2 regions of the Bradyrhizobium sp. AZCC 2230 genome follow, and region 2 is predicted to be linked to the other one. Evidence: riboswitches for the same ligand, from Rfam matches in the RefSeq annotation. Region 2 holds a riboswitch; the other holds the start of a gene.
What was found. Region 2 has a riboswitch for glycine ahead of gcvT (glycine cleavage system aminomethyltransferase GcvT). Riboswitches for the same ligand answer to the same signal wherever they lie in the genome.

Region 1: it holds a riboswitch for glycine, as region 2 does, so the genes downstream of both, V1280_RS12360 (D-amino acid dehydrogenase) here and gcvT (glycine cleavage system aminomethyltransferase GcvT) in region 2, are expected to answer to the same signal.

What each region holds. Positions count from the first base shown of each region.
Region 1 is NZ_JAZHRS010000001.1:2,519,516-2,531,479, reverse strand. It holds gene V1280_RS12385 (M20 aminoacylase family protein) at 1-1,159, opposite strand, end outside; gene V1280_RS12380 (M81 family metallopeptidase) at 1,187-2,692, opposite strand; gene V1280_RS12375 (ABC transporter ATP-binding protein) at 3,005-4,654, opposite strand; gene V1280_RS12370 (ABC transporter permease) at 4,669-5,556, opposite strand; gene V1280_RS12365 (ABC transporter permease) at 5,576-6,517, opposite strand; gene V1280_RS12360 (D-amino acid dehydrogenase) at 6,698-8,011, opposite strand; glycine riboswitch at 8,080-8,191, opposite strand; glycine riboswitch at 8,195-8,299, opposite strand; gene V1280_RS12355 (M20/M25/M40 family metallo-hydrolase) at 8,394-9,524, opposite strand; gene V1280_RS12350 (ABC transporter substrate-binding protein) at 9,793-11,403, shown strand; gene V1280_RS12345 (ABC transporter substrate-binding protein) at 11,542-11,964, shown strand, end outside.
Region 2 is NZ_JAZHRS010000001.1:2,679,979-2,691,942, forward strand. It holds gene V1280_RS13145 (alpha/beta hydrolase family protein) at 1-992, shown strand, start outside; gene V1280_RS13150 (NADP-dependent isocitrate dehydrogenase) at 1,212-2,426, shown strand; gene V1280_RS13155 (DUF3455 domain-containing protein) at 2,524-3,027, shown strand; gene alaS (alanine--tRNA ligase) at 3,053-5,731, opposite strand; glycine riboswitch at 5,954-6,042, shown strand; gene gcvT (glycine cleavage system aminomethyltransferase GcvT) at 6,188-7,336, shown strand; gene gcvH (glycine cleavage system protein GcvH) at 7,583-7,951, shown strand; gene gcvP (aminomethyl-transferring glycine dehydrogenase) at 8,128-11,007, shown strand; gene V1280_RS13180 (hypothetical protein) at 11,219-11,964, opposite strand, start outside.

The sequences.
Region 1 (11,964 bases), 160 kb from region 2:
CCACCGGCATGCGCGTTTCGATGATCCGGGCGAACATGCTGGCGCCGATCGGCAGGATCTTGTCGTCGAGCACGAAGCCGGGATTGTGCACGGGCACCGAGCCGTCGTGGCCGACCCAGAAATAGGCGCCGGGAATGGTTTGCAGCATGTCGGCAAAGTCCTCGCTGCCCATCTTCGGTTGGCTTCGGGTGATCACCTTGGCCGGATCGACGATGGTGCGGGCGACGTCCTCGACCACCTTGGACTGCTCGACCTGGTTGACCAGCACGCCGAAGGTGTCGCGGATGTCGACGTCGATCTCGCACTGATACGCAGCCGCGATGCCGGCGCAGATCGTGCGGATGCGTTGGCTGATCAGGGCGCGGACTTCATCCGAGAAGGTGCGAATGGTGCCGCAAAGATGCGCTTCGCCCGGAATGACGTTGTAGGCGGAGCCCGCATGGATCTGGGTGATCGACACCACCGCAGCCTGGAGCGGGTCGACGTTGCGGCTGACGACCGTCTGGATCGCCTGTGCCAGAGTGGTCGCGATGATCACCGCGTCCTTGGAACGCTCGGGCATCGCGCCATGCGCGCCATAGCCGGTGATGCGGAGGTCGAAGAAGTCGGCGCCGGCCATCGCCGGCCCGGGCAGGATCGCGATCTCGCCGAGATTGAGATCGGGCGCGTTGTGCAGGCCGTAGAGCTCGTCGCAGGGGAATTTCTCGAACAGGCCGTCCTTGATCATCGCGCGGGCGCCGCCGAGGCCTTCCTCGGCCGGCTGGAAGATCAGGTGCACGGTACCGTCGAAGTTCTTCGTTTCCGCGAGGTAGCGCGCGGTGCCGAGCAGCATCGTGGTGTGGCCGTCATGCCCGCAGCCGTGGAAGCGGCCGGGGATTTTCGAGCTCCATTTCAGATTGGTGTTCTCTTCCATCGGCAGCGCGTCCATGTCGGCGCGCAGGCCGATGCGCTTGCCGCTGGAGCCCCTGCCCTTGATGACACCGATCACGCCGGTGCCGCCGAGACCGCGATGCACCTCGATGCCCCAGCTCTTCAGCTTGTCAGCGACGATGCCGGAGGTGCGGACCTCCTCGAAGCCGATCTCGGGATGGGCGTGGATGTCGCGGCGGATGGCGGTGAGTTCGTCGGCGTAGCCGTCGATGCGGTCAATGGTGGGCATGTGTCCTGTCCGGTTGGCGTGACTTGATTAGCGGGATTTTGGCGTGAAAGCGGGGCCGCTCGGCTTGATACGGATGCCCGGCCGCAGGCGCGTCCAGGGCAGCGAGGCGGTATCGGCCGGCATCGCGCCCGGCGCGGCGCAGATCATCAGCTTCTCTGCGATCGGCTCGAAATCGGCGCGGAAGTGCACCGAGCTCTTGTTGACCAGAATCTTCTCTGCCGTCGGCTCGATGCCGACATAGCGATACATTGCCTGATCGGCGAGCTGGGCCTTGTGCGAGGAGACGACGACGCGGACGTCGCCGATGCGCAAGGCTGCGGACGGGCCCATCTTCATCTCGCGGCCGCCATAATAGGGGCCGGGCGCGATGAAGCGGCCGTCGGAGAGTTTTTCGACGACGAAGGTCTCGGTATAGGGCTCATCGCCGGGAATGCCGGACTTGCCGCCGAGCGAGAGCGTGACGGTGGCGCCGACGCCGGCCGCATGCGCGGCCTTGGCCGAGACCGGATCGTAGATCGCGCCGGTCGCGGCGCTCGCCTTGTTGCGCACCAGCGCGCGCAGCATGCCCGTCGTGTCGGAATCGCCGCCGGCGCCGGGATTGTCCTGGGTGTCGGCGATGATGATCGGCTTGCTCGCGCTCTTCGCAAGTTCCATGGCGTGGCGCACGCCGTCATCGGGCGTCCAGATCTTGCCGTCGAAATCGTCCTCGTGGCTTTCGATCAGCTTGACGATCGCATCCGCGGCGCGATCCGCGTCCGCTTGCGTCCTGCCATAGGCGAACACGCTCGGCCCGCAATCGCGGAAATCGGCGGCCGGGAAGCCCGGCGCGAAAGAGAGTGTCGGAACCGCATCGCTCTCCAGCGCGGCGAGCTTTTCGTAGATGCCCTTGGTGGGAAAGTCGTTGGTGCATTGCCAGCTGATCGCGATCAGGAAGGGCAATTGGCGGAACGACTTTGCGAAACGCTGCTTCGTCTTCAGCAGCAAAGCGAGGTGCTTTGCGGAGGCGCGACCGGTCTCGGCCATGTCGACATGCGGATAGGTGCGGTAGGCAATCAGCGCATCCGCATGTTCCATCATTGCGGGCGTGACGTTGGCATGCAGGTCGAGGCTGGCGACCAGCGGAACATCCTTGCCGATGACGCGGCGCACGCGCGCCAGAATCTCGCCTTCGCCGTCATCGAGATGCTCGGTCACCATCGCGCCGTGCAAGTCGAGATAGACCGCGTCGAGCGGACCGGCGGCCGCGATGCCATCGACCATCACCTTCACGATGCGCTCGAAGGCGTCCTTGGTGACATGCGCCGATGGGCTTGCGCCGCAGGCAATCGTCGGAATGAGTTCCCAGCCATTGGCCTCAGCGCTGTCGACGAAACCGGCCAGCCCAACATTGATGCGCCGCATTACCTTCAGCACGTTGGCGCCTTGCGTCATCGCCGGCCAGCCGCCGCCATGCTGGAAGTCCGCGAACGTCGCCTTCGTCGGAGCGAAGGTGTTGGTCTCGTGCAGGAAGCCGCCGACGGCGATACGTGTCATCATGCAAGTCCAGCGATTGAAAGTGCGCGAAATTAGCCATGGCGCTGCGGCGAGAGCAAGCGAGGAGCCCATGTCGCCGCGCATAGGGTCAGATCGTTTTTGGGCATGCTGCGGATGCGTGTTGTTTGAGAAGGCGCTTCCAAATCCTCGGTGTCGTCCCGGCCTAGTGCGCAATTGCGCACAGGCGCCGGGACCCATAACCCCAGGGAGGAGTTTGGCGAAGATTGGTCGTTCGCGATTAGCACCACGCGCGGTCGATATATTCCGCGGTATGGGTCCAGGCGTTCGCCGGGACGACACCGGTGGGTGTTGCTACGCCGTCGCCGCCATGCCCTCCGACACCGGCCGGAAATTCGCAAAGTCCCAGCCGCGGCCCGGCGCGGCTTCGAGCAGGGCCCGCGTATAGGCCTCCTGCGGATGGGTCAGCACTTCGGCGGCCGGGCCCTGTTCGACGACGCGGCCGTGCTGCATCACCACGACCTCGTCGCAGATTTGGGCTGCGACGCGCAGATCGTGGGTGATGAACAGGATGGCGATACCGAGCCGCTTCTGGATCTCATCGAGCAGTTCCAGCACCTGTGCCTGCACGGAGACGTCGAGCGCGGAGACCGCTTCGTCCGCGACCAGCACATCGGGATCGAGCGCGAGCGCCCGCGCAATCGCGATGCGCTGGCGCTGGCCGCCGGAGAACTGGTGCGGATAGCGCGAGACGGCATCGGCCGGCAGGCCGACCAGCTCGAGCAGCTCGCGCGCCCGCTTCATCGCATCGGCATGCGAGGTGCCGTAGTTGATCGGGCCTTCCGCGATGCTCTCGCCGACGGTGACGCGCGGATTGAGCGAGCGGTAGGGATCCTGGAACACGATCTGGATCTTCTGCCGGTGCGGCTGCAGCAGGCGGCGCGAGATGTCCGAGATCTCGCGGCCGGCCAGCCGCACGCCGCCGGAGGTCGGATCGATCAGGCGAACGATGCAGCGCGCAACCGTCGACTTGCCCGAGCCGCTCTCGCCGACGATGCCGAGCGTACGGCCCTTGCGCAGCGTCAGCGTCACCTTGTCGGCGGCAACGACCTCGCGGCCTTTGCCGAAGAACGCGCGCTCCTTGTAGACCTTGCTGAGCTCGTTGGCTTCCAGCACCACCGGTTCCTTGGTCTCGGGCCGTGCCGTGCGCGGCACCAGGCTCGGCACCGCAGAGAGCAGGTTGCGGGTGTATTCCATCGTGGGATTGCGCAGCACGGTGTCGAGCGGGCCGGTTTCAACCAGACGGCCCTGCCGCATCACGGCCACGCGGTCCGCGATCTCGGCGACCACGCCCATGTCGTGGGTAATGAACAGCACGGCGGTGCCGTGATCGCGTTGGAGGTCGCGGATCAGGGTCAAAATCTGCTTCTGCGTGGTGACGTCGAGCGCGGTGGTCGGCTCGTCGGCAATCAGCAGCTTCGGCTCCAGCACCAGCGCCATCGCAATCATGATGCGCTGACGCTGGCCGCCGGAGAGACGGTGCGGGTAGGAGGCGAAGATGCGCTCGACCTGGGGCAGGCGCACCTGCTCCATCATGTCGAGGATGCGCTTCTTGCGTGCCCTGGCATCGAGATCGGTGTGGGCGCGCAAGACTTCGTCGATCTGGCGGCCGACGTGCACGACCGGATTGAGCGCGGTCATCGGCTCCTGGAAAATCATCGCCATCTGCGTTGCGCGCAGCTGGCGCAGGCGGCGGTCGGTCGCGGTGAGGATCTCCTCGCCGACGAGCTTCACACTGCCGCTCGTTGGAACCAGCGTGCCCTTCGGCAGCAAGCCCATCGTGGTGAGCGAGGTCACCGACTTGCCCGAGCCGCTTTCGCCGACGAGGCACAACGTCTCGCCCTGGTGGACCTGGATCGAGATGCCGTCGATGATCTTTGGTCCCCCCGGCTTCTTGCCGACGGAGACGACGAGGTTGTTGATGTCGAGAACCGGGTTGGTCATCACTTGGTCGGTCATCACTTGCCCTCCCGCTGCTTCATGCGGGGATCGAGCGCGTCGCGGGCGGCGTCGCCGATCAGATTGATGCTGAGGATGGCGATCGAGAGCAGCAGGCCCGGCCAGAAGATCAGCGTCGGCTTGAGCTGAAAATACTGGCGGCCCTCGGCCATGATGTTGCCCCAGGTCGGCGTCTCCGGCGAGATGCCGGCGCCGAGGAAGGAGAGGATGGCCTCGGTGAGGATCGCGGAGGCGCAGACATAGGTGCCCTGGACGATCAGCGGTGCGATCGTGTTCGGCATCAGATGCCGCCACATGATTTTTGGTAGCGACGAGCCGACCGAGATTGCGGCTTCGACGTAAGGCTCTTCACGGGCGGACAGCACGACTGAGCGCACCAGGCGCGCCACGCGCGGGATCTCAGGAATGGTGATGGCAACCAGCACGGTCCAGATGCTGGCGCCGGACAGCGAGACCACGGCGATGGCGAGCAAAATGCTCGGCATCGCCATCAGGCCGTCCATGACGCGCATCAGCACGGAATCGATCAACTTGAAGAAGCCGGAGACGAGACCGATCGCAAGACCAATGACGATCGAGAGGATCGCCGAGCCGATGCCGATCAGGAGCGAGATGCGGCCGCCATAGATGACGCGCGACAGCAGGTCGCGGCCGTAGGCGTCGGTGCCGAGCAGGAATTGCGCCGAGGAGGGCTTGAGCCGCAGTGACGGCGCAAGCTGGATCGGATCATGCGGCGCAATCAGCGGCGCCAGGATCGAGATCAGCACGATCAGTGCGAGCAACACCGTCGCCGTGGCGATGATCGGTGTCGAGGTGAGGAAGCCGAAACGCGGCCGCAGCGGCGACGTGATCGGAATGGACGACTGGGGAAGGGTATCGACTGACATTTTTGGTGTTGTCCTTGCCTCAGTACCGGATCCGGGGATCGAGCAGCGTGTAGGCGACGTCGATCAGGAGATTGACGACGACGTAGATCAGCGAGGTCAGCAGGATCATCGCCTGGATCACCGGATAGTCGCGCGCCAGCACCGCATCCACGGTGAGGCGGCCGATGCCGGGGATGTTGAACACGCTCTCGGTGACGACGACGCCGGAGATCAGGAGCGCAAAGCCGGTGCCGATCACGGTGATCACGGGCACGGCGGCGTTGCGCAGCGCGTGCCGCATCATCACCGCGACCTCGTTGATGCCCTTGGCGCGCGCCGTTCGCACGTAATCTTCGCCCAGCACATCCAGCATCGCCGCGCGCGTCATGCGCGCGATCAGCGCAACGTAGATGAAGGAGAGTGCGCAGGTCGGCAGGATGATGCGCTCGAAGAACGCTCCGAAGCCGCCCGAGATGCTCTTGAAGCCCTGCACCGGCACCCAGCGCAGGTCGATCGCAAACACCTCGATCAGGACATAGCCGACCACGAACACCGGCACCGAGAAGCCGAGCACGGAGAGGCCCATCACGAAACGGTCGATCCAGGTGCCGTGCTTCCAAGCTGCAATCACCCCTAACGGCACGGCGACGACAACGGCGAGGATGATGGTCGATAGCGCGATCGAGATCGACGGCTCGACGCGCTGGCCGATCATCTTCATGACCGGCAAATTGGAGATGAGCGACGTGCCGAGATCGCCGTGCAGCAGCTTGCCGACCCAGGTGATGAACTGCACGATCAGGGGTTCGTTGAGGCCCAACGACTCGCGGATGCGCTCGAGCCGCTCCGGCGTCGCATTGTCGCCGGCGAGAATCGCGGCCGGGTCGCCGGGAGTCAGCCGCAGCAGCAGGAACACGAACAGCGCCACGACACCCATCACGGGCACCGCAGCCAGAACGCGGCGAATGAGATAACCTAGCATGCACCTATCTCCGGCTGCGGAACTTGTGGGGTCTTGAGGCCCCCATGGATTCGATCGTGTCTATCATGCGCGCCTGTCGCTCGGGCTGGAAAAGCCGGCCGGAGACCGCCCTGTTGGGGCAAATTGTGTGCCAAGGGCAGGGCGGTCGCAAGGGGCCGCCCCGCATCGATTTGCAACCACTCAGGATGCACGGCGCATCTCGCGCTCAACCGCAAGTTCTCCCCGAAATGAGGGGGCGGTCGGCGGCGCGTTGAGCCCGCGCCAGCCGTCGATGGTTCCGGCAATCATCTGCGCAGTCGCGGCCGACAGCGTCCAGCCGAGATGGCCGTGGCCGGTGTTGAAGAACACGCCGGGCATCCGGCCCGCGCGCACCACCGGCATCATGTTCGGCATCATCGGCCGCAGCCCGGCCCACGGAATAATGCGAGAGGTCTCGACCGCCGGAAAATTGCTGCGCACCCAGTCGACCAGCGGCTGCACGCGGTCGGCTCGGATGTCGCGGTTGAAGTCGTTGAACTCGGCCGTGCCGGCCACACGAAAACGATCGGCGCCGAGCCGGCTGGTGACGATCTTGGCGGCCTCGTCGAGCAGGCTGACGGTCGGCGTCGCGTTGCGGCTTTCGGCGGTGTCGAGCTGCACAGTGATCGAATAGCCCTTCACCGGATAGACATTCACGCGATCGTCGAGGAGGGCGGCGAAGTGACGGCTGGCCACGCCAGCGCACACCACGACGCCATCGACCTTCAGCATGCCACGCGCGGACGCGACAGCGTCGCTCGCGGAACGGTCGGCCCAACCGATCACGAAGCTTGCGCCAGCAGGGGCGATCGAATCGATATTCGCCTCATGGATGACGCTTGCGCCGCGACGTTTGCAGGCGTCCGCCAGCCCGCGCGTGAACTTGTGGATGTCGCCGGTCGCATCCGACGGCGTGTAGAAGCCGCCGTAATAATCCTTGCGCAGCGTCGGCTCGATCGTGCGGATTTCCTCCGGCGTCACCGGCCGCCGATCGAGGCCACCTTCCTGCAGCAGCGCATTGACGCGCAGGCCGGACTCAAAACCCTTTTTGTCGTGATAGATGTGGAGGATGCCGCGGCGTTCGAGATCGAAGTCGATGCCTTCGCGCGTCGCGATCTCGAACAGGTGCTTGCGGGCTTCGATCGCTAGCCGCGTGGTCAGAATCGTGTTGGCGCGGTAGTTGCCGATGTTGGCGACGAACTCGCTCATCCACGAATATTTGTGCCAGTTCGGCCGCGGGTTCATCAGCAGCGGCGCATCGCGCCGGAACATCCAGCGCAAGCCTTTCAGGATCGTCGCGGTGCTGTTCCACACTTCGGCATTGCTTGCGGAGAGCTGTCCGCCGTTCGCAAACGAGGTCTCCATCGCGGCGTAGCGATGCTTGTCGAGCACCGTCACTTTGTAGCCGCGTTCGAGCAGGGCATAGGCAGTCGTTACGCCGGTGATGCCGGCGCCGATGATGGCGATATGGGTCATGATAGGTTCGGGGCTCCCGTGAGTTAGAGTCGGCTAACCGCCGGCCCGAAAGCCGTTGGCGGCGCCCCATCTGTCACGGTTACCTGAGAGCTTGATCCGACAGAGACCTCGCGAGGTCTTCGTGGACTATCCCCTTCGGTGGACGTCACGATTTTCAAATCGTGCCGTCTCTCTCCAGATCGTCCTGACGATACAGTCCTTTTGCCTGAGAGTTTCCGGGGCGGTTGCTCCGTCGGCGCCGCAACGAAAGCTGGATGCCCTCGTTGCGATCTCTCCCGCATCGTCGCGTGGACCATCGAGCAGTACGATGCGCCTCATTTTTAGACAAGGCTAAATTTCACCCGCGACTGCCAACGCATTGTGCAGTGCGAAGTTGATTCAATTACTCCAGCGTTGCCAGCAGTCCCGCCATCAGGCGCCCGCGTTCGACCAGGCTCTCGACCTCGATGAACTCCTCGAGCGTGTGGCCATTACCGCCGCGCACGCCGAGGCCATCGAGCGTCGGGATGCCCATCGCGCCCGTAAAGTTGCCGTCGGATCCGCCGCCGGAACTCGCATGCGGCAATTCCGCGCCGAGAGATTTGGCGATGCCGCGCGCCTTCTCATAAAGCGCCATGGTGCCGGCATCCGGCTCCCACACCGGCCGCGTCACGCCGCGCGTCACCTTGAAGGTCACGTCGTTTGCCGTACCCGACAGCGCCAGCATTCGCTCGACGCCGCGGTCGAGATCGGCCTGGCGCTTGGCCATGGAGAGCGCTTCGCCGGTGGCGGTGGTCGCAACGCAATTGACCCATTGTCCGCCATGCACGACGCCGACCGAGAAGGTGCAGTCGTCGGTGGTCATCGCGTCAATTGCGAGAATCTGCCGCGCCATCTCGCGGATGGCCGAGCGTCCCGCCGACAATGTCGCGCCGGCGTGGCTCGGCCGTCCCGTCGCTTCAAGATTGAATCGCGCGATGGCGTAACGTCCGGTGGTGACGCCGTTGTCGGCGCGGCCAGGCTCGGGCACCAGCACATATTTGTTGCGCGCGGCTTCCGCCTCGATGATGTCGCGCGTCGACGGCGTGCCGACTTCCTCGTCCGGCGTGAACAGGATGGTGATCGGCAAGGGCGTGGTGAAGGACGCGCGCGCCAGCTGCCGGATCGCTTCCAGCGAGAGGTAGTTGCCGCCCTTCATGTCGTAGATGCCGGGGCCGTAGCACTTGTTGCCCTCGCGGCGCCATTTCAGTTTCTCGATGGTGCCGACCGGGTGGACGGTATCCATGTGCCCGGCGATCAGAATGCCCGGCTCGCCCTGCTTCGGATGCGGGAAGCGCGCGCGGATGACGCCGCCGAAGCCCTGACGGCCGCCGATGCGCTCGATGGTCGCACCCATGATCGCCATATCCCGCGCTGCGATATCAAGCATGCGGTTGACCGCACTCGCGTCCCAGGTCGGGCTCTCGCATTCCACCCAGGTGCGCAGGCCCTCGAGCATTGTCTCGGAATCGAAGGGAAGATTGGCTGGATTCATCTTAATGTCTCTCAAGCTTCGAAAGATGGAATGCGCATTGCATCAGCGCAGGCAGGACAAGCGGGGAGAGTTGTAGAGCCAAACCGATCGTTGTAGAGCCCGTCCATGCGCCGCAAGGGCTTGCACCGAAAGCGGATTGACGCGCTCAACACTGTCTGCAAGTCTCGAAAAGATAAAGGCATTGCATGAGGTTAGTTCGCCTAAGGAACGAACCGAATGCTCAACCAATAACCTGCCTTTGACCAGTTTCACGTCAGGAGAAACTTTTATGTTGAGCTTGATGCGCCGGGGGCGACGCGCGTTCGCCTCCACACTTGCGCTGTCGGTCGTCGCGCTCTCGACGGCGATGGCATCGCCGGTATTTGCGGCCGGCAAGACCATCACCGCGGTGATGCATTCGGATCTGCGCATCATCGATCCGATCTTCACCACCGCCTACATCACGCGTGACCATGGCTACATGGTCTACGATACGCTGATCACGACGGATGCGAACTTCAAGATCCAGCCGCAGATGGCGGACTGGAAGATCTCCGACGACAAGCTCACCTACACCTTCACGCTGCGCGACGGCCTGAAGTGGCATGACGGCGCGCCGGTGACGGCGGAAGACTGCGTCGCCTCGCTGAAGCGCTGGGCCGCCGTCGACGGCATGGGCCAGCAGATGATGACCTTCACGGCCAGCATCGAGGCGACCGACGCCAAGACCATCACGCTGAAGCTGAAGGAACCCTACGGCCTCGTGCTGGATTCGATCGGCAAGCCGTCCTCGCGCGTGCCCTTCATGATGCCGAAGCGCCTCGCCGAGACGCCGCCGGACAAGCAGATCCCCGAACAGATCGGCTCCGGTCCGTTCAAGTTCGTGCAGGGCGAATTCCAGCCCGGCGTGAAGGCGGTCTACGTCAAGAACACCGACTATTTGCCGCGCAAGGAGCCGGCGAGCTGGACTGCCGGCGGCAAGGTGGTGAAGGTCGACCGCGTCGAATGGATCACCATGCCGGACGCGCAGACCGCGGTGAACGCGCTGCAGTCGGGCGACATCGACTTCATGGAAGTGCCGCCGTGGGATCTGCTGCCGGTGCTTGAAGCCAATGCCGACCTCAAGGTCGAGACGCTGAACAAGTTCGGCTACCAGACGCTCGGTCGCATGAACTTCCTCTTTCCGCCCTTCGACAATCCGAAGATCCGTCGTGCGGCCTTCCTGGCGATGAACCAGAAGGACGTGCTCGACGCGCTGGTCGGCAACCCGAAATACTACAAGATCTGCGGCGCCTTCTTCGTCTGCGACACGCCGTTCGCGACCGATGTCGGCTCCGAGACGCTGGTCAAGGGCAACGGCATGGCGGATGCCAAGAAGGCGCTCGCCGAGTCCGGCTATGACGGCACGCCCGTCGTGGTCATGGTGCCCGGCGACGTCGTCACGCTGAAGGCGCAGCCGACGGTTGCGGTGCAGCTGCTCCGCGAAGCCGGCTTCAAGGTCGATGCGCAGGCGACCGACTGGCAGACGGTGGTGAGCCGCAGAGCCAGTCAGAAGCCCCCGAAGGAGGGCGGCTGGAACATGTTCTTCACCAACTGGGTCAGCGCCGACGTGTCCAACCCGATCTCGAATCTCTCGATCGGCGGCCAGGGCAAGAAGGGCGGCTGGTTCGGCTGGGCGGAAGACGCCAAGATCGAGAAGCTCAAGGACGACTTCGTCCGCGCGGCCTCGCTCGACGATCAGAAGAAGATCGCGACCGAGATCCAGAAGGAAGCCTATGACCAGGTGATCTACGTGCCGCTCGGCCAGTATCTGGCGCCGAGCGCATGGCGGAAGTCGCTCTCCGGCGTGCTCGACGGCCCGGCGACCCCGGTGTTCTGGAACATCGACAAGTCCGAGTAAGGCCAAGTCCTAGTCAGGGAAGGCGCGTTCGCGCGCCTTCCGTCCCGATCATCACGCGGCGCCGCTGTCATCAGCGGCGCTTCTCGCCAGGAGAGCTCGTCAGCAGAATTCGTCGCAGAACTCGTCAGGAGAACTTTAATGTTCCAACTCATGCGCCGGGGGCGTCGGGCGTTCGCCTCCACACTTGCGATGTCGGTCGTGGCGCTTTCGGCACTGGCCTCGCCAGTTCTTGCCGCAGGCAAGACCATTAGCGCCGTGATGCATTCGGATCTGCGCATCCTCGATCCGATCTTCACCAGCGCCTATATCGCGCGTGATCATGGGTACATGGTCTACGACACGCTGATCGCGACGGATTCGAATTTCAAGATCCAGCCGCAGATGGCGGACTGGACAATTTCCGACGACAAGCTGACCTACACCTTCACGCTGCGCGACGGTCTGAAGTGGCATGACGGTACAGCGGTCACTGCAGAAGATTGCGTTGCGTCCCTGAAGCGCTGGGCCGCTGTCGACGGCATGGGGCAGCAGCTGATGCTGTTCACCGCGAGCATCGAGGCG
Region 2 (11,964 bases):
CCGAACACATCTCGCATGAGGCGATCGGCTACAGTCTCGACTGGTTCGCCAAGACGCTGCAGGGCGGCACGCCGCGGCCGGCCGACGACCAGATCTGGTTCCGCAAGGAGCTCGGCACACTGATCGCATTTGCTGGTTTCGTCGCGCTGTTGATCGGCACCTTCGACGGCCTGCTCGAGGCGCCAATGTTCTCCCGGCTGCGCCTGCCCGCGGGCGCTGACGGCACCATGCCGCTGCATCACGCCGCCACCGGCCGGAGCTGGACCGCGGCGTTGATCCTGTCCGCCTTCATCCCGGCGCTGACCTATTACCCGGCCTTCGCGCTGGGCGGGACCTTCGTGACGCCGACGGCGTTCCTGCCGCAGGGCATCACCAACCAGATCCTGGTCTGGGCCATCATCAACGGCCTGATTACGCTGGCGCTGATGCGCTTCGCCCCGAAGCGCAAAGGCCGGACCGGGCTGCTCGGCCAGTCCCTCGTGATCACGGTCGCTTCGGTCGCAGTCGGCTATGCCGCGCTGTGGCTCGCCGACGCCGTTTTCAAGATCGACTTCCGCTTCTGGATCATCGCCCTGAAGCTGATGAACCCGAAGCAGTTTGTGATCTTCCTGATCTACCTGATTCCGTTCACGGCGTTTTTCGTCGTGGCGCTGCATGTGCTGCACCGGAATTTCTCGACCATGGAGGCGCCGCGGCTCGCGCTCTATCTGACCAATACCCTGGCGCTGACGTTCGGCTTCATCGTGCTGCTGCTCCTGCAATATGGCGCGCTCTGGCTGACCGGAAAGCTTTTCAACCCGCTCCCCGATCCCGGCTTCGTGCCGCTCTCGACCATCGTCGCCATCCAGTTTGTGCCGCTGCTTGCGATCGTCGCCGTGATCGCGACCTTCACCTGGCGACGAACCGGATCGAGCCTTCCAGGCGCCCTGATCTCCGGCCTGTTCGTGACCTGGTACATCGTCGCCGGCACGGCCACGCAGGCCGCCTTCTAGAGGCGTTCTTGAACGGCGCCGGTTGGCTCGCGGGACAGGTGCCCAAACAGGGTGCGACAGCCGTCATTCCGACCCGTTCGGAATGGCGGTTCTCGGCGAAAAGATGGGCTGAAACTGCATAACCGCTCCGCTTCCGCCCGCCCCCGGGCGGTGCTATAGCGCGGGAGATTTCCACCGCGGCCGTCAAAAGGCGCCGTTCCCAAGAGGGCTTCTCCGATCATGGCAAAAATCAAGGTATCCAATCCCGTCGTCGAACTCGATGGCGACGAGATGACCCGGATCATCTGGCAGTACATCAAGGACAAGCTGATCAACCCGTTCCTGGATGTCGAGCTGCAGTATTTCGACCTGGGCATGGAGTACCGCGACCACACCAACGATCAGGTGACCATCGACGCCGCCGAGGCGATCAAGAAGGTCGGCGTCGGCGTCAAGTGCGCCACCATCACCCCGGACGAGGCCCGGGTGAAGGAGTTCAACCTCAAGCAGATGTGGAAGTCGCCGAACGGCACCATCCGCAACATCCTCGGCGGCGTGATCTTCCGCGAGCCGATCATCTGCAAGAACGTGCCGCGCCTGGTTCCCGGCTGGACCAAGCCGATCATCATCGGCCGCCACGCTTATGGCGACCAGTACCGCGCCACCGACATCAAATTCCCGGGCAAGGGCACCCTGTCGATGAAGTTCGTCGGCGAGGACGGCACCGTGATCGAGAAGGAAGTGTTCAAGGCTCCGGGCGCCGGCGTCGCCATGGAGATGTACAATCTCGACGATTCCATCATCGACTTTGCCCGCGCCTCGCTGAACTACGGCCTGCTGCGCAACTACCCGGTCTATCTCTCGACCAAGAACACGATTCTGAAGGTCTATGACGGCCGCTTCAAGGACATCTTCCAGGACATCTACGACCGCGAGTTCAAGACCGAATTCGAGGCCAAGGGCCTGACCTACGAGCACCGCCTGATCGACGACATGGTCGCCTCGGCGCTGAAATGGTCCGGCGGTTACGTCTGGGCCTGTAAGAACTACGACGGCGACGTGCAGTCCGACACCGTCGCGCAGGGCTACGGCTCGCTCGGCCTGATGACCTCGGTGCTGCTTACCCCGGACGGCAAGACGGTCGAAGCCGAAGCCGCTCACGGCACCGTGACGCGCCACTACCGCGAGCACCAGAAGGGCAAGGAGACCTCGACCAACTCGATCGCGTCGATCTTCGCCTGGACCCGCGGCCTGTCGCACCGCGCCAAGCTCGACAACAACGCCGAACTCGCCAAGTTCGCCGCCACGCTGGAGAAGGTCTGCGTCGACACCGTCGAGGAAGGCTACATGACCAAGGACCTTGCGCTGCTGGTCGGCGCCGACCAGCGCTGGCTGTCGACCACCGGCTTCCTCGACAAGGTCGCGGAGAATCTCGCGAAAGCGTTGGCGGCGTAAGCCTGCGCATTATTTTCGCCCGATCGGGGTTAGACATCATTATGGGCCGCGCCCAGGCGCGGCCCATTCATTTTGATACCATGTGTGGAGGTCCCCCATGTCCATCCCCAAGTTCGCAATCCCCTGCCTGCTGCTCGCCGCTATGGCCGGGCCCGCCTCCGCCGCCGAGACGCTGCCCGCCGCCATCGCCGCAGCCGGCGAGAGCGTCGTGCTCAGCGTCCACGCCGAGGGCGCGCAGGTCTATGAGTGCAAGGCCGGCGCCGACGGCAAGCTCGCCTGGGCGTTTCGCGAGCCAATCGCGACGCTGCTTGTCGAGGGCAAGACCATCGGCCGTCACTATGCCGGGCCGAACTGGGAGCACGCCGACGGCAGCGCCGTCGTGGGCAAGGCGATCGGCAATGCGCCCGGCGCAACGGGGGCCGATATCGCCTGGCTGAAGCTGGAGGTCGCCTCCCGCCGCGGCAGTGGCGTGCTGACGCCGGTCACCACGGTCCAGCGCATCAACACCCATGGCGGCAAGCTCGACGGCGCTTGCGACAAGGCCGGCGAGTTCAGAAGCGCGCCCTACTCGGCCGAGTATATTTTCCTGAAGAAGGGCTGAGGAACTAGGCGCACGGGTCGGCGCTTTACGCGCCGGCTATGGCTTTTTGGATCTCCGACAGGGCGTCCAGAGCCTTTGCCCCATCAGGCCCACCGCCTTGCGCCATCTCAGGCCGACCGCCGCCGCCCTTTCCGCCTACGACGGGCACGCCAATCTTGACAAGGCTTGCGGCGTCGAAACGGGCTGATAGATCCTTGGTCACGCCGACAACGAGGCTGGCTTTTCCGTCAGCCGTGGTATTTGCAACCGCGACGACACCCGACTTGATCTCTGCCTTGGCTTGATCGACGAGAGACTTGAGTTCGTCGCTCGGCAATCCCGTCACGTGAAGTTTGTAGAACTTGACGTCACCGATCTCCACGACGTTGGAATTTCCGCCATCACCGGCAGACGCACCGCCGCCCATCGCGAGCTTCTTGCGGGCGTCGGAGAGCTCGCGCTCGAGCTTCTTGCTCTCCTCCATCAGCGCGGTGATGCGCGCCGGGACGTCGTCGATCGAGGTGCGCAGTTCGTTGGCCGCGGTCTTCGCCAGCGCCATGGTCTTGTTGGCGTGTTTTCGCGCGTAGTTGCCGGTCAAAGCCTCGATGCGGCGCACGCCGGAGGCGACCGCGCTCTCGCCGGTCAACGTGATCAGGCCGATGTCGCCGGTACGCCTGACATGCGTGCCGCCGCAGAGCTCGACCGACCAGCCGAGCGCGTTGACACCACGCTCGCGCGCGGTCTTGCCCATCGAGACGACGCGAACCTCGTCGCCGTATTTCTCGCCGAACAGCGCGCGCGCCCCGGCCTCGCGGGCCTCGTCGACGCCCATGACGCGGGTCGTGACCTCGTCGTTCTCCAGCACCACGTCGTTGGCGATGTCCTCGACGCGGGCGAGCTCTTCCGCCGTGATCGGCTTCGGATGCACGAAGTCGAAACGCAGGCGGTCCGGCGCGACCATCGAGCCGCGCTGGGCGATGTGATCGCCGAGCACCTGGCGCAGCGCCTCATGAATGAGATGCGTCGCCGAGTGATGCGCACGGATCGAGGAGCGTCGGCCGTGATCGACCTCGAGCTGCAGCGCGGTGCCGACCTTCAGCTCGCCGCTCTCCAATGTGCCCACATGAACGAAGAAATCGCCGAGCTTCTTCTGGGTGTCGGTGACGCGGAACTTGATGCCGCCCTCACCCGTCAGCACGCCGGTGTCGCCGACCTGGCCGCCGGACTCCGCATAGAACGGCGTCTGGTTGAGCAGCAGTGCGCCGGTGTCGCCGGTCTTGAGGTGGGCGACTTCCTGGCCGTCCTTCACCAGCGCGGACACCACGCCTTCGGCGCTCTCGGTCTCGTAGCCCAGAAATTCGGTGGCCCCGAGCTTTTCGCGCAGCGGGAACCAGATCGCCTCGGAGGCCGCCTCGCCAGACCCCTTCCAGGACTCGCGCGCCTTGGCCTTCTGGCGCTCCATCGCGTCGGTGAAGGAGGCCTGGTCGACACCGATGCCGCGCGACTTCAGCGCGTCCTGGGTCAGGTCGAGCGGGAAGCCGTAGGTGTCGTACAACGTGAAGGCGACGTCGCCGTCGAACATGTCGCCCTTCTTCAGGGACGCGCTCTTCTCGTCGAGGATGGCAAGGCCGCGCACCAGCGTCTTGCGGAAGCGGGTCTCTTCCAGCCGCAGCGTTTCCTCGATCAGATTTTCCGCGCGCATCAAATCCGGATAGGCCTGGCCCATCTCGCGCACCAGCGCCCACACCAGGCGATGCATCAGCGGCTCTTTCGCACCCAGCAGCTGCGCATGGCGCATCGCGCGGCGCATGATCCGGCGCAGCACATAGCCGCGGCCCTCGTTCGAGGGCAGCACGCCGTCCGCGACGAGGAAGGCAGACGAGCGCAGATGGTCGGCGATGACGCGGAACGAGGCGACGGTCTGCTCGTTCGGCCCGTGGCCCAGCGCGGACGATGTCGCGTCGATCAAATGACGGAACAAATCGGTCTCGAACACGCTGTCGACGCCCTGCATGATGCTGGCCATGCGCTCCAGGCCCATGCCGGTGTCGATCGAGGGACGCGGCAGATCCACGCGCTGCTCTTTCGTCACCTGCTCGTACTGCATGAAGACGAGATTCCAGAATTCGAGGAAGCGGTCACCATCCTCCTCCGGAGAGCCCGGAGGGCCGCCCCAGATGTGGTCGCCGCGATCGATGAAGATCTCCGAGCACGGGCCGCACGGGCCGGTGTCGCCCATCGCCCAGAAATTGTCCGAGGTCGGGATGCGGATGATGCGGTCGTCGGAGAAGCCCGCGATCTTCTTCCAGAGATCGGCGGCCTCATCGTCGGTGTGATAGACGGTGACGAGCAGCTTGTCTTTCTTGAGCCCGTATTCCTTGGTGATCAGTTTCCAGGCCAGCTCGATCGCGCGCTCCTTGAAATAGTCGCCGAACGAGAAGTTGCCGAGCATCTCGAAGAAGGTGAGATGGCGCGCGGTGTAGCCGACATTGTCGAGGTCATTGTGCTTGCCGCCGGCGCGCACGCATTTCTGCGACGTGGTCGCGCGCTGATAGGGCCGCTTCTCGACGCCGGTGAAGACGTTCTTGAACTGGACCATGCCGGCATTGGTGAACATCAATGTCGGGTCGTTGCGCGGCACCAATGGCGAGGACGACACGATCTCGTGGCCGTTCTCGGCAAAGAAGTTCAGAAAGGTCGACCTGATCTCGTTGACGCCGCTCATGTTCATCCAATCGGGTGTGCTTGGGCCCGCTTCCGTGCCGTCCAAACCTGTGATTTGGGCTGATATCTGCGGGCCAAAGCGCTTTTAGACAAGGCCAGTCTCGCTGTCCAGAAACTGTGCAGGGAGATCAGAGGGTTGCAGTATCAGCGCAATCCCGTTGAAAGCCGCCAGGTGCGCGTTGACAGGCTTGGCCGGGCTGTGGTCTGTACCCATCTGTATCGTACGGCCACGTCGGGAGAGACCGGCTTCACTGCCGGCGCCGAAGGAGCAACCGCCCCGGAAACTCTCAGGCAAAAGGACCGCGTGGCTTTGACGACATCTGGAAAGAGGCGCCGACGGGCTTAAAGCCCGGACTGCGTCCGCCGACGGGATAATACTCTCAGGCACAGCGACAGATGGGGCTTCGACTGGTGTCCGCCGGGGAATCGTCTCCGGGGAACCGCCGAGGGCCCCGTGATGCTTGCGCGCGACGACCGAGAGTCCCCTAGACGTACCCCCCTTTACGACCTGCATGTGTCGCTTGGCGGCAAGATGGTGCCGTTCGCGGGCTATGACATGCCCGTGCAGTACCCCGCGGGCGTGCTCAAAGAGCACCTCCATACCCGCTCCTCCGCCGGCCTGTTCGACGTCTCCCACATGGGCCAGATCGCCCTTCGGCCGAAGTCGGGGAAGGTCGAGGACGCCGCCCGCGCGCTGGAGCGGCTGGTGCCGCAGGATATTTTGGCGATTGCACCGGGACGGCAGCGCTACGCCCAGTTCACCAATGTGGATGGCGGCCTTCTCGACGATCTGATGGTCGCCAATTTCGGCGATCATTTGTTCCTGGTCGTCAACGCCGCCTGCAAGGAAGAGGACGAGGCGCATCTGCGCACGAATCTGTCAGACGCCTGCGTCATCGATTCGCTCGCCGATCGCGCGCTGATCGCGCTGCAGGGCCCGAAGGCCGAGTCAGCACTGGCGAAATTGTGTGCAGAGGCCCCCGCCATGAAGTTCATGGACGCCGGCCCGCATCAGGTTGCCGGCCTCGCCTGTTTCGTCTCGCGTTCGGGCTATACCGGCGAGGACGGCTTTGAGATTTCGGTGGCAGCTAGCGACGCCGAACGCCTCGCCAAGACGCTGCTGGAAAATCCTGATGTGATGCCGATCGGTCTCGGCGCCCGCGACAGCCTGCGGCTGGAAGCCGGGCTCTGCCTCTACGGCCACGACATCGACACCGAAACCACGCCGGTCGAGGCCGCGCTGGAATGGTCGGTGCAGAAGAGCCGCCGCACCGGTGGCGCCCGCGCCGGCGGCTTTCCCGGGGCCGAGAAGATCCTCGCTCATTTCGATCACGGTGCATCCCGCCGCCGCGTCGGCCTGCGCACTGAGGGCCGCGCGCCGGTGCGCGAAGGTGCGCTGCTGTTCGCTGACAGCGCGGGCGGCGAGCCGATCGGAAAGGTCACATCGGGCGGTTTCGGCCCGACCCTGAATGCGCCGGTCGCGATGGGCTATGTGCCCACAGGCCTGAGCGCGCTCGGCACAAAACTCTTCGCCGAGGTGCGCGGGCAACGTCTCGCCCTCACCGTCGCCGCCATGCCGTTCGTGAAAAACACCTACAAACGCTGACGCATGATGAGATTGAGCACAATTGGCAGCCCCACGGTCACCTCTCCCCAGCGGGGAGAGGTCGGATTGCGCCTGGCGATGCGCAGCATCGTCCAGTGCAATCCGGGTGAGGGGCCGCGGCACCCAGTGAGACCAGATCCCCTCACCCGGATCGCATCTTCGATGCGATCCGACCTCCCTACGGGAGAGGTTAAGACCGAGCCCGCGGCTTTCAACTCAACTTCATACCGCTTCAGGAAACAGACAATGACCACGACGCTGTACACCACCGACCACGAATGGCTCGCGATCGACGGCGATGTCGCAACCGTCGGCATCACGGATTACGCGCAGTCGCAGCTCGGCGACGTCGTGTTCGTCGAACTGCCCAAGGTCGGCCGCAGCCTGAAGAAGGCCGAAGCCGCCGCCGTCGTGGAATCGGTCAAGGCCGCCTCCGACGTCTACGCGCCGATCTCGGGCGACGTGCTCGAGACCAACGACGCACTCGCCGCCGAGCCCGCGCTGGTGAACTCTGACGCGCAAGCGGCGGCCTGGTTCTTCAAGATCAAGATTGCCGACAAGAGCGAGCTCGGCGGCCTCATGGATGAAGCCGCCTACAAGGCCCATACGGCGTGAGGATATGAGCCGAACCGTCTCCCCATACTCACTGTCATGCCCCGCGAAGGCGGGGCATCCAGTAAACGCAGCCGCTTCGGCTAGAACCGAGAGGCCGCGGCGTACTGGATCGCCCGCCCCTGTGCGCAATGCGCACAAGGCGGGCGATGACAGCAACTCCTGAGCGAGGACCCATGATGACCGCGCACCGCAAATCCAATGGCGACACCGCCACTTTCGTTCGCCGCCACATCGGCCCGTCGGCGCGCGATGTCACCGCAATGCTCGAAACCGTCGGTGCCAAGAGCGTCGACGCGTTGATGTCAGAGACGCTGCCGGCCTCGATCCGGCAGGCCGCGCCGCTCGATCTCGGCAAGCCGCTGAGCGAGACCGAGGCGATCGCGCATATGGCCGAGCTCGCAGCCCAGAACCAGGTCTTCACCTCGCTGATCGGCCAGGGCTATTCCGGCACGATTTTGCCTGCGGTGATCCAGCGCAACATCCTCGAAAACCCCGCCTGGTACACCGCGTATACGCCCTACCAGCCCGAGATCAGCCAGGGCCGGCTGGAAGCGCTGTTCAACTTCCAGACCATGATCTGCGATCTCACCGGGCTCGACGTCGCCAACGCCTCGCTGCTCGACGAGGCCACTGCCGCAGCCGAAGCCATGGCGCTCGCCGAACGGCATTCGCGGGTCGAAGCAAAAGCCTTCTTCGTCGACAAGGACGTGCATCCGCAGACGCTGGCTGTGATGCGCACCCGCGCCGAGCCGCTCGGCTGGTCGCTGGTCGTCGGCGACCCCCTCACCGATCTTGACAAGGCCGACGTGCTCGGCGCGCTGCTGCAATATCCGGGCTCATCCGGTGCGGTGCGCGACCTCAGGCCCGCGATCGCGGCGCTGAAGGCCAAAGGCGCGCTCGCGATCGTTGCCGCCGATCTGCTGGCACTGACGCTGATCGCCTCGCCCGGCGAGCTCGGCGCCGACATCGCGATCGGCTCCGCGCAGCGCTTTGGCGTGCCGATGGGTTACGGTGGCCCGCACGCGGCCTATATGGCGGTGCGCGATGCGCTGAAGCGCTCGCTGCCCGGCCGCATCGTCGGTCTCAGCGTCGACTCCCGCGGGATGCCTGCCTATCGCCTCGCGCTGCAGACCCGCGAGCAGCACATCCGCCGCGAGAAGGCGACCTCCAACATTTGCACCGCGCAGGTGCTGCTCGCCGTGATTGCGGCAATGTACGCGACCTATCACGGCCCCGAAGGGCTGACGCAGATCGCGCGCAATGTGCACCGCCGCGCCGCCGTGCTCGCGGCCGGCCTGCGCAAGCTCGGCTTTGCTCTGACCAGCGAAACCTTCTTCGATACGCTCAGCGTCGATGCCGGCGCCAGGCGCTCCGAGATCATCGCGCGTGCCACCGCCGAGACAATCAATCTTGGCGTCGGTGAAAGCGCGCTCCGCATCGCGCTCGACGAGACCACGACGCCCGCGACGGTCGAAGCCGTCTGGCGCGCCTTCGGCGGCCAGCTGTCCTACGCCGAGATCGACGCCACCACGCGCGAGGCGCTGCCGGAGGCGTTGAAGCGCACCACCGCGTTCCTCACCCATCCGGTGTTCCACGCCCATCGTTCGGAGACCGAGATGCTGCGCTACATGCGCAAGCTCAGCGATCGCGACCTCGCGCTCGACCGCGCGATGATTCCGCTCGGATCCTGCACCATGAAGCTGAACGCGACCACCGAGATGATGCCGCTGACCTGGCCGGAGTTCGGTAGCCTCCACCCGTTCGCCCCGCGCGAGCAGGCCAAGGGCTATTACGCGCTGTTTGCGCGGCTTGAAAAATGGCTGTGCGACATCACCGGCTACGACGCGATCTCGCTGCAGCCGAACTCGGGCGCGCAGGGTGAATATGCCGGCCTGCTTGCGATCCGCGGCTATCACGCCGCGCGCGGCGAGACGCACCGGAAAATCTGCCTGATCCCCTCCTCCGCCCACGGCACCAACCCGGCCTCGGCCGCGATGGTCGGCATGGACGTGGTGGTGGTCGCCTGCGAGGCCAACGGCGACGTCGACGTCAACGATCTCCGCGTCAAGGCGGAGAAGCATTCGAACGATCTCGCCGCGGTCATGATCACCTATCCCTCGACGCATGGCGTGTTCGAGGAGCACATCCGCGAAATCTGCGACATCGTGCATGGCCATGGCGGCCAGGTGTATCTCGACGGCGCCAACCTCAACGCGCAGGTCGGCCTGTCCCGGCCCGGCGATTACGGCGCCGATGTCAGCCATCTCAATCTGCACAAGACCTTCTGCATCCCGCATGGCGGCGGCGGCCCCGGCATGGGCCCGATCGGCGTCAAGGCGCATCTTGCGCCGTTCCTTCCAAATCATCCTGAAAATCGCCATTCCGCGACAAGCGCGGATGCCCCGGTCGGCCCGGTCTCGGCCGCACCGTTCGGCTCGGCGTCGATCCTGACCATCTCCTACATCTACATTTTGATGATGGGCGGCGAAGGATTGAAGCGCGCGACCGAGATCGCGATCCTCAATGCCAACTACATCGCAGCACGCCTCGATGCGCACTTCCCGGTGCTCTACAAGAACGAGAAGGGCCGCGTCGCGCATGAGTGCATCGTCGACCCCCGTCCGCTGAAGACGACATCCGGCGTCACCGTCGACGACATCGCAAAGCGCCTGATCGATTACGGCTTCCATGCTCCGACCATGAGCTTTCCGGTGCCGGGCACGCTGATGATCGAGCCGACCGAGTCGGAATCGAAGGCGGAGCTCGATCGTTTCTGTGACGCCATGATCGCGATCCGCAAGGAAATCGCCGAAGTCGAGGCCGGCCACTTCAAGATCGAGGCCTCGCCCTTGCGCCACGCCCCGCACACCGTACACGACATCGCCGATGACGACTGGAAGCGCGCTTACACCCGCTCTGAAGGCTGCTTCCCCGCGGGCTCCTCACGCACCGACAAATATTGGTGCCCCGTGGGACGCGTCGACAACGTCTATGGCGACCGCAATCTGGTGTGCTCGTGCCCGCCGGTGAGCGATTACGCGGAAGCCGCGGAGTAGGACGCGACGGAGGTCTCGTAGGGTGGGCAAAGCGACTTGTCCGCCGTAGCTCGAAGAGCGAAGGCGGAAGCGTGCCCACCACCTTTCGCCACGTTGAAAGATCGTGGGCACGGCGCTTACGCGCCTTTGCCCACCCTACGGCACTGAATGCGTAGCTACGGCGCAACCAACAATCGGCTTTCGCGATCCCATCGCCACAGCCGTTCGTTGGTCAGAAGCGTGCTGCCCCACCAGCGATGGATCGGGTTGTGACGGAGGAAATCTTCTTCCCCTGCCAACACCGCCCTTCCGAGTTGAGTAAGCGACAGACGCGACTGCTTGTACCGTGCGTGACGGAGCGGATCGTTGTGCATGTCGAGCGAGAACGCGCTTCTTCCAGCCCGGATAGGGCCGGCACTGGACAGCGCGCGAGGCCATTGAGCAGCGCTCCGACTTCCCAGTAACCAAAAATGCGCCGCTCATTGCGCTTCTGATCGCCCGGAAAGACATCAAAGGGTTGCACGCCGCCTGGTGCGATCAACTCCAGTATCCGCGTTTCCATCGCTCCAAGACCGGTAGTGACATTCGGAAGTTCTTCGAGCACGCCCAGCACACACTGACCGAGTTGCGGCAGCAGATTTAGATCTGCCTTGAGGAGATCAAACCAGTCTTGCGGCGTCGGCGCGCGATAGGCGCGCCACGCACGGCCGGCCAGATCAAGGTGATCTTGCGTGAGCTTGACGGTCGGCGGGTTGAGCGTCGCAAGTCGCTCGGCATCGACGCCGCCAACGGAGAGGTCCAGCTGACGCATGACGAGCTTGGAAACCGCCGATTTCCCACTCCCGCAGTAGTCGAGCAACCAGAGCAGAAGCAATTGCGCATTCGGCTCTGGCCCCATCCACAGTTCGACCGAGTCGCATTCCGCGAACAATTCGATCAATCCGCGATCTTTCGCACCCGATTCATCGAGCCGCCAGC